2 linked regions of the Leptothrix cholodnii SP-6 genome follow. The protein of the gene in region 2 interacts with the protein of the main gene of each other region in a pairwise test. Links are inferred from orthologs where the notes say so. Each region holds a gene or a part of one and is shown on either strand. Other genes may lie near its edges.

The links. Proteins that work in one complex are often made in the same cells at the same time.
Region 1: the proteins of grxD (region 2) and LCHO_RS09205 interact in binary tests that used the Escherichia coli proteins (3 or more experiments, as listed by UniProt). The link is inferred for Leptothrix cholodnii SP-6 from one-to-one orthologs.

Annotation. Positions count from the first base shown.
Region 1 is NC_010524.1:1,987,825-1,991,903, forward strand. The notes cover bases 164-3,019. They hold LCHO_RS09205 (BolA family protein), read right to left. Parts: upstream 1,817-3,019; coding sequence 1,511-1,816; downstream 164-1,510. Other genes in these bases: LCHO_RS09195 (acetyltransferase domain-containing protein), read left to right, coding at 164-488; LCHO_RS09200 (peptidylprolyl isomerase), read right to left, coding at 552-1,379; LCHO_RS09210 (septation protein A), read right to left, coding at 1,813-2,451; msrB (peptide-methionine (R)-S-oxide reductase MsrB), read right to left, coding at 2,552-2,977; LCHO_RS09220 (protein adenylyltransferase SelO), read right to left, coding at 2,974-3,019. Outside these bases: more of LCHO_RS09195, read left to right, coding at 1-163; more of LCHO_RS09220, read right to left, coding at 3,020-4,079. UniProt on the Escherichia coli protein: Transcriptional regulator that plays an important role in general stress response. Has many effects on cell morphology, cell growth and cell division. Acts by regulating the transcription of many genes, including dacA (PBP-5), dacC (PBP-6), ampC and mreB.
Region 2 is NC_010524.1:624,412-629,241, reverse strand. What follows is about bases 1,088-4,028. They hold grxD (Grx4 family monothiol glutaredoxin), read left to right. Parts: upstream 1,088-2,372; coding sequence 2,373-2,684; downstream 2,685-4,028. Other genes in these bases: LCHO_RS02890 (lytic transglycosylase domain-containing protein), read right to left, coding at 3,293-3,964; LCHO_RS02895 (UbiX family flavin prenyltransferase), read left to right, coding at 2,689-3,267; LCHO_RS02905 (hypothetical protein), read left to right, coding at 1,569-2,249; prmC (peptide chain release factor N(5)-glutamine methyltransferase), read left to right, coding at 1,088-1,408. Outside these bases: prfA (peptide chain release factor 1), read left to right, coding at 1-569; more of prmC, read left to right, coding at 566-1,087; LCHO_RS02885 (proline--tRNA ligase), read right to left, coding at 4,045-4,830. UniProt on the Escherichia coli protein: Monothiol glutaredoxin involved in the biogenesis of iron-sulfur clusters.

The DNA of each region.
Region 1 (4,079 bases), 1.4 Mb from region 2 along the record:
GCTTCTGGCGGCGCTGGTCGCGGGTGGCGGGCTGCGCCGCGCTGGTCAGCCTGTCGTCGTGGTGGATGTTCCCGAACAGCTGGATCAGCTTCGGCGTGCTGCACGCGCTGGCGTTGATGGTGCTGATGGCGCGCGGTCTCGCCGGCCGGCCGGCCTGGCTGCTGTGGGCGCTGGCGCTGCTGTGCCTGGCCTTGCCGCAGCTCTGGAGCCACGCGTGGTTCGACAGCCGATGGACCAACTGGATCGGCCTGGTCACGCACAAGCCGCGCACCGAGGACTACGTGCCGCTGCTGCCGTGGTTCGGCGTGCTGTGCATCGGGCTGGCCGGCGGGCGCTGGCTGCTGGCGCAGCGGCCTGGCTGGTTGCGCGGTGATCTGCCGGCGGTTCTGCGGCCGGTGGCGGTGCTGGGGCGCTGGTCGCTGAGTTACTACATGCTGCACCAGCCGGTGCTGATCGGCCTGTGCATGGCGTGGCTGATGTGGCGGTGAGCGGGTCTCCACACGGCAAAACGGGCGCCGAAGCGCCCGTTTTCCGTTCCGCTCAAGCGGGTGTCACTGGCCGGTGAACTTGTAGTCGGTCTTGGCCTTGGACCGCAGTTCTTCGCGGTACTTGCCCATCTTCTGCTGCGCCAGGCGTTGCTCGAGCTGCGCCTTGACTTCTTCCAGCGGCGGGAACTGCGCTTCACGCACGTCGTCGAGCAGGATGATGTGGTAGCCGAACTGGCTCTTCACCGCGGTCTCGGTGTACTTGCCCTTTTCGAGCTTGACCATCGCCTGCGAGAACTCGGGCACGTAGTTGGCCGGCGCGGCCCAGTCGAGGTCGCCGCCGTTCTGGGCCGAGCCCGGATCCTTCGACGCCTTCTTGGCCAGCTCGTCGAACTTGGCGCCGCCCTTGAGCTCGGCGATCAGCGCCTTGGCTTCGTCTTCCTTCTCGACCAGGATGTGCTTGGCGTGGTATTCCTTCTCGCCCGCGCCCGACTTGACCTTGTCGTACTCGGCCTTGATCTCGGCGTCGGTGACCGGGTTCTTCTTCTGGTACTCGTTGAACAGCTCGCGGATCAGCAGGCTCTGGCGCGCGATCTCCATCTGGGTGCGGTACTCGCTGTTCTTCTGCAGGCCGCGCTTTTCGGCTTCCTGCACGAAGATCTCGCGCAGCACCAGCTCGTCCTTGACCTGGCGCTCCAGCTCGGCGGTGCGCGGCTGGTTCCCCTGCTTGGTGACCTGCGTCATGAACGAATCGAAACGCGCGGTCGGCACGCCCTTGCCATTGACGATGGCGATGTTCTGAGCCTGGGCGATCGTGGGCAGCAGGGCCACGGTCAGCGCTGCGGCAGAGGCGGCGCGCACGACGGTGCGCAGGGCAAACGATGACTTCTTCATGGAGGAGGAAACCTTTAAGGGGGAATGAAAACCGTCGGCGGCAAGGCCGGATTGAAGGTCGCTCGACTGGCTCGGTCGGGGTGGTGGACCTGGCCGGTCGTGCGTGCCTTGACGCCTTGAATTCAGCGAGGTCAGCCGGGCGTGGAATCGGTGGTGGCGTCTTGCGCCGCCTCCGCCACGATGGCCAGGGCATGTATGCCTCTGGGCATCAAAAAAGCCAAAGAATCATACACGAGGCGGTGTCGCGCGACCCTCGACTTGCCGGAGAAGCAGACCGCCCGGATCGTCACCCGGAAGTGGCTTCCGGACGACGCGCCGGCATGCCCGGCGTGCTGGTGGCTCTCGTCGTCGACGCGCAGTTCCTGCGGGTCGAACGCGGCGCGCAGGGTGGCTTCGATCTCGGCGGCGTCGACCCAGTCGGGGTTGCGCGCGCTCATGATTCGTCCGCCTTGATGCCGTCGACCTTCATGTGCCGGTGCATGTACAGGCCCTGCGCCAGCATGAAGACGAACATCAGCCCCATGCCGCCGAAGGCCTTGAAGGTGGCCCAGGTGCTGGTGCTGAAGTTGTAGGCGACCCAGATGTTGAGCACGCCCATGCCGGCGAAGAACGCCGCCCAGGCCAGGTTCAGCTTCTTCCAGGCAAAGGCAGGCAGTTCGATCTGGCCGCCCAGCATGGCGCGCAGCAGATCCTTGCCGGCCACGATGGGTGCGAGCAGGAATGCCGCCGACATCACCCAGTACAGCACGCTCGGTTTCCACTTGATGAAGGTCTCGCTGTGGAACCAGATCGTGGCGCCGCCCATCACCGTGACGAGCCCGAGGCTCACCCACAGCATGGTGTCGACCTTCTGGCCGCGCAGTTTCAGGTACAGCACCTGCGCCAGCGTGGCCAGGATCACCACCACCGTGGCCAGCAGCACCGGCGCTTCGGCCGCGCCGACCACGCCGCCGGAGACGAGCGCGCCGAGGTGTTCGGTGGCAAAGGCGGCGGCCTCTTCGGCGCGTCCTTCGGCGACCTTGAAGGTCAGGAAGAACAGGATGATCGGGAGGAAATCGAGAAACAGCTTCATGCCAGGCGGTGCTTGTGCAGAGGGGACGGATTATCAGGGCGCGCGTCTGCCGGGGCAGCTGCGCCGGCTCAATGCGAACACCCGATTCGGGTGCTTGTGCTCAGCCGCGCGGGGTGAAGTCGATCGCGGCCGAGTTGATGCAGAAACGCTCGCCGGTGGGCGCCGGGCCGTCGTCGAACACGTGGCCGAGGTGGGCGCCGCATTGCTGGCAGCGCACCTCGACCCGCACCATGCCGTGGCTGCGGTCGGTGATGCGCTCGACGCGGCCGGCCTCGACCGCCTCGCTGAAGCTCGGCCAGCCGCAGCCGGCGTCGAACTTGGTGCCGGCGTCGAACAGCAGGGCGTCGCAGCACACGCAGCGGTAGCTGCCGTCGGCCCAGTGGTTCCAGTACTTGCCGGTGAAGGCACGCTCGGTGGCGGCGTGGCGGGTGACGGCGTACTGGTCGGGTTCGAGCCTGGCGCGCCATTCGGCGTCCGACTTCTCGACGGCGTAGGCGCCGGCCTGGGGGGTATCGTGCGCTTTCATGATGAGCAGGAAATCTCCAGGGTCTGTGCCCAGTCGGGCGGAAGGGCAGCGTAGGCGGCGTGTTCGGGTTGCTCGTCGAACGGCCGCTCCAGCACCCGGGCCAGGCGCTGCACCTCGCTGTCGTCGCCTGCTTGCGAGCGCCGGATCGCCAGCTCGGCCAGGTGGTTGCGCAGCACGTAACGCGGGTTGACGTGGTTCATGCGCGCGCGCCGTTCGGCGTCGACGCTGCCTTCGGCCTGCAGACGACTGCGGTAGCGCGCGGCCCAGGCGTCGAAGGCCGGGCGGTTCAGGAACAGATCGCGCACCGGCCCCGTGCCACCGTCGTCGGCGCTGCTGAAATCCGCCAGCTGGCGCCAGCACAGCGTGTAGTCGACCTGGGTGGCCGACATCAGGCCGAGCAGGTCGTCGAGCAGCGCGCGGTCTTCGTCGCGCCGGCTCTGCAGGCCGAGCTTGGCGCCCATCAGTGCGTCCATCTGATGCGGGAACAGCTCGCGATACGGTTCGAGCGCGGCGCCGAGGATCTCGCTGATCTCTTCGTCGCTGCCCTCGACCAGCGGCACCAGCGCCTGCGCCAGCGCGTGCAGGTTCCAGTACGCCACCTGCGGCTGGCGCGCGTAGGCGTAGCGGCCCTGGTGGTCGGAGTGGTTGCAGATGTGGCCGGGATCGAAGCCGTCGAGGAAACCGAACGGCCCGTAGTCGATCGTCAGGCCGAGGATCGACATGTTGTCGGTGTTCATCACCCCGTGGCAGAAACCCACCGCCTGCCACTGCGCCATCAGCTCGGCGGTGCGCCGGCTGACGCTTTCGAGCAGCGCGGCGGCGGGGTGGGGCGCGTCGCGGCACTCGGGGTAGTGGTGTTCGAGCACGAAGTCGAACAGCTGGCGCAGCGCCGCCGGCTGGCCGTGGTGGCAGAAGTGTTCGAAGTGGCCGAAGCGGATGAAGCTCGGCGCCGTGCGCGTCACCACCGAGGTCGTCTCCGGCCCCTCGCGCCGCACCTGCAGCGGCGAGGCCGTGATCGCCAGCGCCCGCGTGGTCGGGATGCCGAGCCCGGCCATCGCCTCCGAACACAGGAACTCGCGGATCGACGAACGCAGCACCGCGC
Region 2 (4,830 bases):
TCGAGGCGCTGAAGTACGAATCCGGCGGCCACCGCGTGCAACGCGTGCCGGCCACCGAGGCGCAGGGTCGCATCCACACCAGCGCCTGCACGGTGGCCGTGCTGGCCGAGGCCGACGAGGCCGAGGAGGTGTCGCTGAATCCGGCCGAGCTGCGCATCGACACCTACCGCGCCAGCGGCGCCGGCGGCCAGCACATCAACAAGACCGACTCGGCGGTGCGCGTCACCCACCTGCCGACCGGGCTGGTGGCCGAGTGCCAGGACGACCGCTCGCAGCACCGCAACAAGGCGCGCGCGCTGGCCGTGCTGGCTGCGCGCCTGCGCGATCGCGTGCGCCAGGAACAGGCCGCCAAGGACGCCGCGGCACGCAAGAGCCTGATCGGCAGCGGCGACCGCAGCGACCGCATCCGCACCTACAACTTCCCGCAAGGCCGCCTGACCGACCACCGCATCAACCTGACGCTCTACAAGCTCGGCGCGGTGCTGGAGGGCGATCTCGACGAGGTGATCGGCGCGCTGCAGGCCGCGCACGCGGCCGAGCAGCTGGCCGAGCTGGAGACGCAGGCGTGACGTCGCCCGCGCCGACGATCGGTCAGGCCCTGGCCCAGGCGCGCGACGCCGGCCTGGCGCGGCTGGACGCCCAGCTGCTGCTCGGCCACGTCTGCGGCCTCAGCCGCACCGGCCTGCTCACCAACGACGATCAGGTGCTGCCCGCCGCCCAGCTGGCGCGCTGGCAACAGCTGCTGGCGCGCCGACTGGCCGGCGAGCCGGTGGCGTATCTGACCGGCCGGCACGAGTTCCACGGCCTGACCCTGCACATCACGTCCGACGTGCTCGACCCGCGGCCCGACACCGAGACGCTGGTCGACTGGGGCCTGGAGCTGCTCGCACGGCTGGGCCGGCCGGCCCGCGTGCTCGACCTCGGCACCGGCAGCGGCGCGATCGCGCTGGCGATCAAGCACCGCTGCCCGTCGGCGCAGGTCAGCGCGGTCGACTTCAGCGCGGCGGCGCTGGCGGTGGCAAGGGCCAACGGCGCGCGGCTGAACCTCGACGTCGACTGGCAGCCCGGCAACTGGTTCGAGAACCTGGCCGGCCAGCGCTTCGACCTGATCCTGAGCAACCCGCCCTACATCGCCGAGGACGACCCGCACATGCCGGCGCTGCGACACGAGCCGCGCCAGGCGCTGGTGTCCGGTGCCGACGGCCTGGACGACATCCGCAGCCTCGTCAGGCAGGCGCCGCAGCACCTCGTCGCCGGTGGCTGGCTGCTGCTCGAGCATGGCCACGATCAGGGTGTGGCGGTGCAGGACCTGCTGCGCAGCACGGGCTATCGCGAGGTCGATCGGCGCCTCGATCTGGCCGACCACGTCCGCTGCAGCGGCGGGCAGTGGCCAGCAGCGGGCAACTGAACGACGTGCAGCCCGTCGCGGGCTCGCTGGTGCGAACCGTGTCACCCGGTCTTGCAAACAGTTGAAACAACGCGGCGCAGACACAACGCAGCGACGCCGTCGGCAGGCGTAGCATCGATTCGACAAACGCGGCTGATCACGGCCGCTTCAGGAGGTCGACATGGCGGTGTTTTCCGTGTTCAGCAACCTCGCGCGAGTTCGCTGCGGCAACCCGACCGCGCAAGCGGCGTCGGCCCGGTCGGGGGCCCCGACAGCCGTGATGGTGACGGCCACCTTGATGGCGTGCATCGGCGCCGCGCACGCCAGCGACAACGACCGCCTGCGCCTGTCGAGCGCAGGCCCGGGCAGCCTGCGGGTGGAGGGCAGCCTCTGGGGCGCACGCTTCGATCTGCGCCCGCCAGCGTCCAGCGACGACGGCACCACGCTGCGACGCTCGGGCTGGCAACTGCTGGGCGACTACCACTTCAGGACGATCGGCGGCCTGCGTGCAACCGGCGGCCTGCTCGGTTCGTCGACCCGGCCGGCCGCGCTGACGCCGAGCCTGCCGGGGGCCAGTCGCCTGCAGATGCGTCACGGCACCCCCCCGGGGCTGGGCGAGATGGCGGCCAGCGGGCGGCTGTGGCAAGGCGAAAGCGAGGCCAGCACCGCCACCTACCTGGGCCTGGGCTACAGCATCGGCAACCCCGCGCAGGGCTGGGGGCTGTCGGCCGACCTGGGCCTGCGGGCATCTCGCGAGACGGCCGACGTCAGGCTGGGCCAGAGCGACAACACCGGTGCGGACTGGCCGCAGACGCTGCGCCTGCGGCCGATGCTGCAGTTCGGCGTGTCGTACTCGTTCTGACGTCGACGTGCGCGCACCGCACCGGCGCGGTGCGACAAATTGGCCCCTGGCCCGCAGCGGCAGTCCGCTTTCGCTTATAAACCCGGGATCGCGGCACCCGCCGCTTGACCACGTCCCTGAACCATGACCACTGCTCAAACCCGCATCGACGAACTCGTCAAATCGCACCCCGTGGTGCTGTTCATGAAGGGCACGGCCCAGTTCCCGATGTGCGGCTTCTCCGGCCGCGCGATCCAGATCCTGAAGGCCTGCGGCGTCAGCGACCTGACCACCGTCAACGTGCTCGAGGACGACGGCATCCGCCAGGGCATCAAGGAATACGCCAACTGGCCGACCATCCCGCAGCTCTACGTCAAGGGCGAGTTCGTCGGCGGCTCGGACATCATGATGGAGATGTACCAGGCCGGCGAACTGCAAGAGCTGCTGAAGGCCTGAGCGCTTGAGCGCAGCAACCTCGCGCCCCCGCCTGGTGGTCGGCATCACCGGCGCATCGGGTGCGATCTACGGCGTGCGGCTGCTGGACCGGGCCCGCGCACTCGGCGTCGAAACCCACCTGGTCGTGACTTCGGCCGGCGTGCTCAACGTGCACCACGAAATGGGCCTCGGCCGCGCCGAACTCGAGGCCCGGGCCGATCACCACCACTCGCCCGGCGAAGTCGGCGCCTGCATCGCCAGCGGCAGCTTCAGCACCGAGGCGATGGTGATCGCGCCCTGCTCGATGAAGACGCTGGCGGCGGTGGCGCACGGTTTCGGCGACAACCTGCTGTCACGCGCGGCCGACGTTACGCTCAAGGAACGCCGCCGCCTGGTGCTGATGGTGCGCGAGACGCCCTTCAACCTGGCCCACCTGCGCAACATGGTGGCCGCCACCGAGATGGGCGCGATCGTCTTCCCGCCGCTGCCGGCCTTCTATCACCGGCCGCAGAGCATCGACGAACTGGTCGACGAGACGGTCGAGCGGGTGCTGCAGATCAGCGGCATCGGTCAGGCGAGCCCGAAAGCCTGGGCCGGGCTCTGATCGCGTCGGGCGCGGCTCCGCTGCGTCAGCGTGCCGCGTTGGCCGTGTCCGCGGCAGCAGTGCCGGCCGTGCGCAGGCCGTCGTCCGGATGCATCCAGCGCTTGCGCGCACCCAGCACCATCGTCGGATAGGGCGCCTGGCCCCGGCTGCCGTTGTAGCGGCCCAGTGCCATGAACAGGTCGCCTCGCTCACGGTCGAGGTAGTGCCGCAGGATCACGCAGCCGAAGCGCAGATTGGTCTGCAGATGGAACAGCCGGCTGGCGTCGCCATCACCGATCAGGCGGGCCCAGAACGGCATCACCTGCATGTAGCCGCGCGCGCCGGCGCTCGAGATCGCGTACTTGCGAAAACCGCTCTCGACCTCGACCACACCGAGCACCAGCGACGGGTCGAGCCCGGCGCGCCGGCTCTCGTACCAGAGCGTCTCGAGAAACTCGCGCCGCACGTCGAAATCGGGTTTGCGCCGCACCAGCCGTTGACCGGTGGTGCCAAGCCAGCGCAGGTACGCCAGGCGCTGCTCGATCTGCGCAAACTCCAGCCGCGGCGGGGCGCTGTCGGCCACCGCCGCCGACAAGGCGCTGCGCACCGCATCGGCCAGCGGCTCCTCGGCCTGGCGACCGGCCTGCGCCAGCGCGGGCCACAGACCCAGGCCGGCGGCACCGCCAGCGAGCAAGCGGGCCGACGAGGCCGCCGACATCAGTCCGGCCAGCAAGGTCGCCCGTCGCAGCGGATCAGGCCGCTGCGTGGACTCGGGCCGGGCAAGCCTGCGCATGCGGATCAGGACCGCAGACGGCCCTTCACGAACGCAGCCACCTCGGCGGCGGGCACGGTGCTGGCCGCCTCGTCGCAGCGCCCCTGGTACTCGACCTGGCCGGCCTTCAGGCCGCGGTCCGAGATCACCACCCGGTGCGGCACGCCGATCAGTTCCCAGTCGGCGAACATCGCGCCGGGGCGTTCGCCGCGGTCGTCGAGCATGACGTCGATGCCGGCCGCCTGCAGTTCGTCGTGCAAGGCATCGGCGGCGGCCTTGACCTCGGCCGAGCGGTCGTAGCCGATCGGGCAGACCACCACCGTGAACGGCGCGATCGCATCGGGCCACAGGATGCCGCGGGCGTCGTGCTTCTGCTCGATCGCCGCACCCAGGATGCGCGTCACGCCGATGCCGTAGCAGCCCATCTCCATGAACTGCGGCTTGCCGTTTTCATCGAGGTAGGTGGCGTTCATCGCCTTCGAATACTTGGTGCCGAGGAAGAACACGTGGCCCACCTCGATGCCGCGCTGGATCGCCAGCACGCCCTGGCCGTCGGGCGACGGATCGCCTTCGACGACGTTGCGGATGTCGGCCACCGCGTCGGGCTCGGGCAGGTCGCGGCCCCAGTTGATGCCGGTGAGGTGGAAGTCGATCTCGTTGGCGCCGCAGATGAAATCGGCCATCTGCGCCACCGTGCGGTCGGCGATCACCTTGACCGGCTTCTTCAGGCCGATCGGGCCCAGGTAACCCGGCTTGCAGCCGAAGTGCGACTCGATCTCGGCCACGGTCGCAAAGCGGAAGCCGGCTTTCAG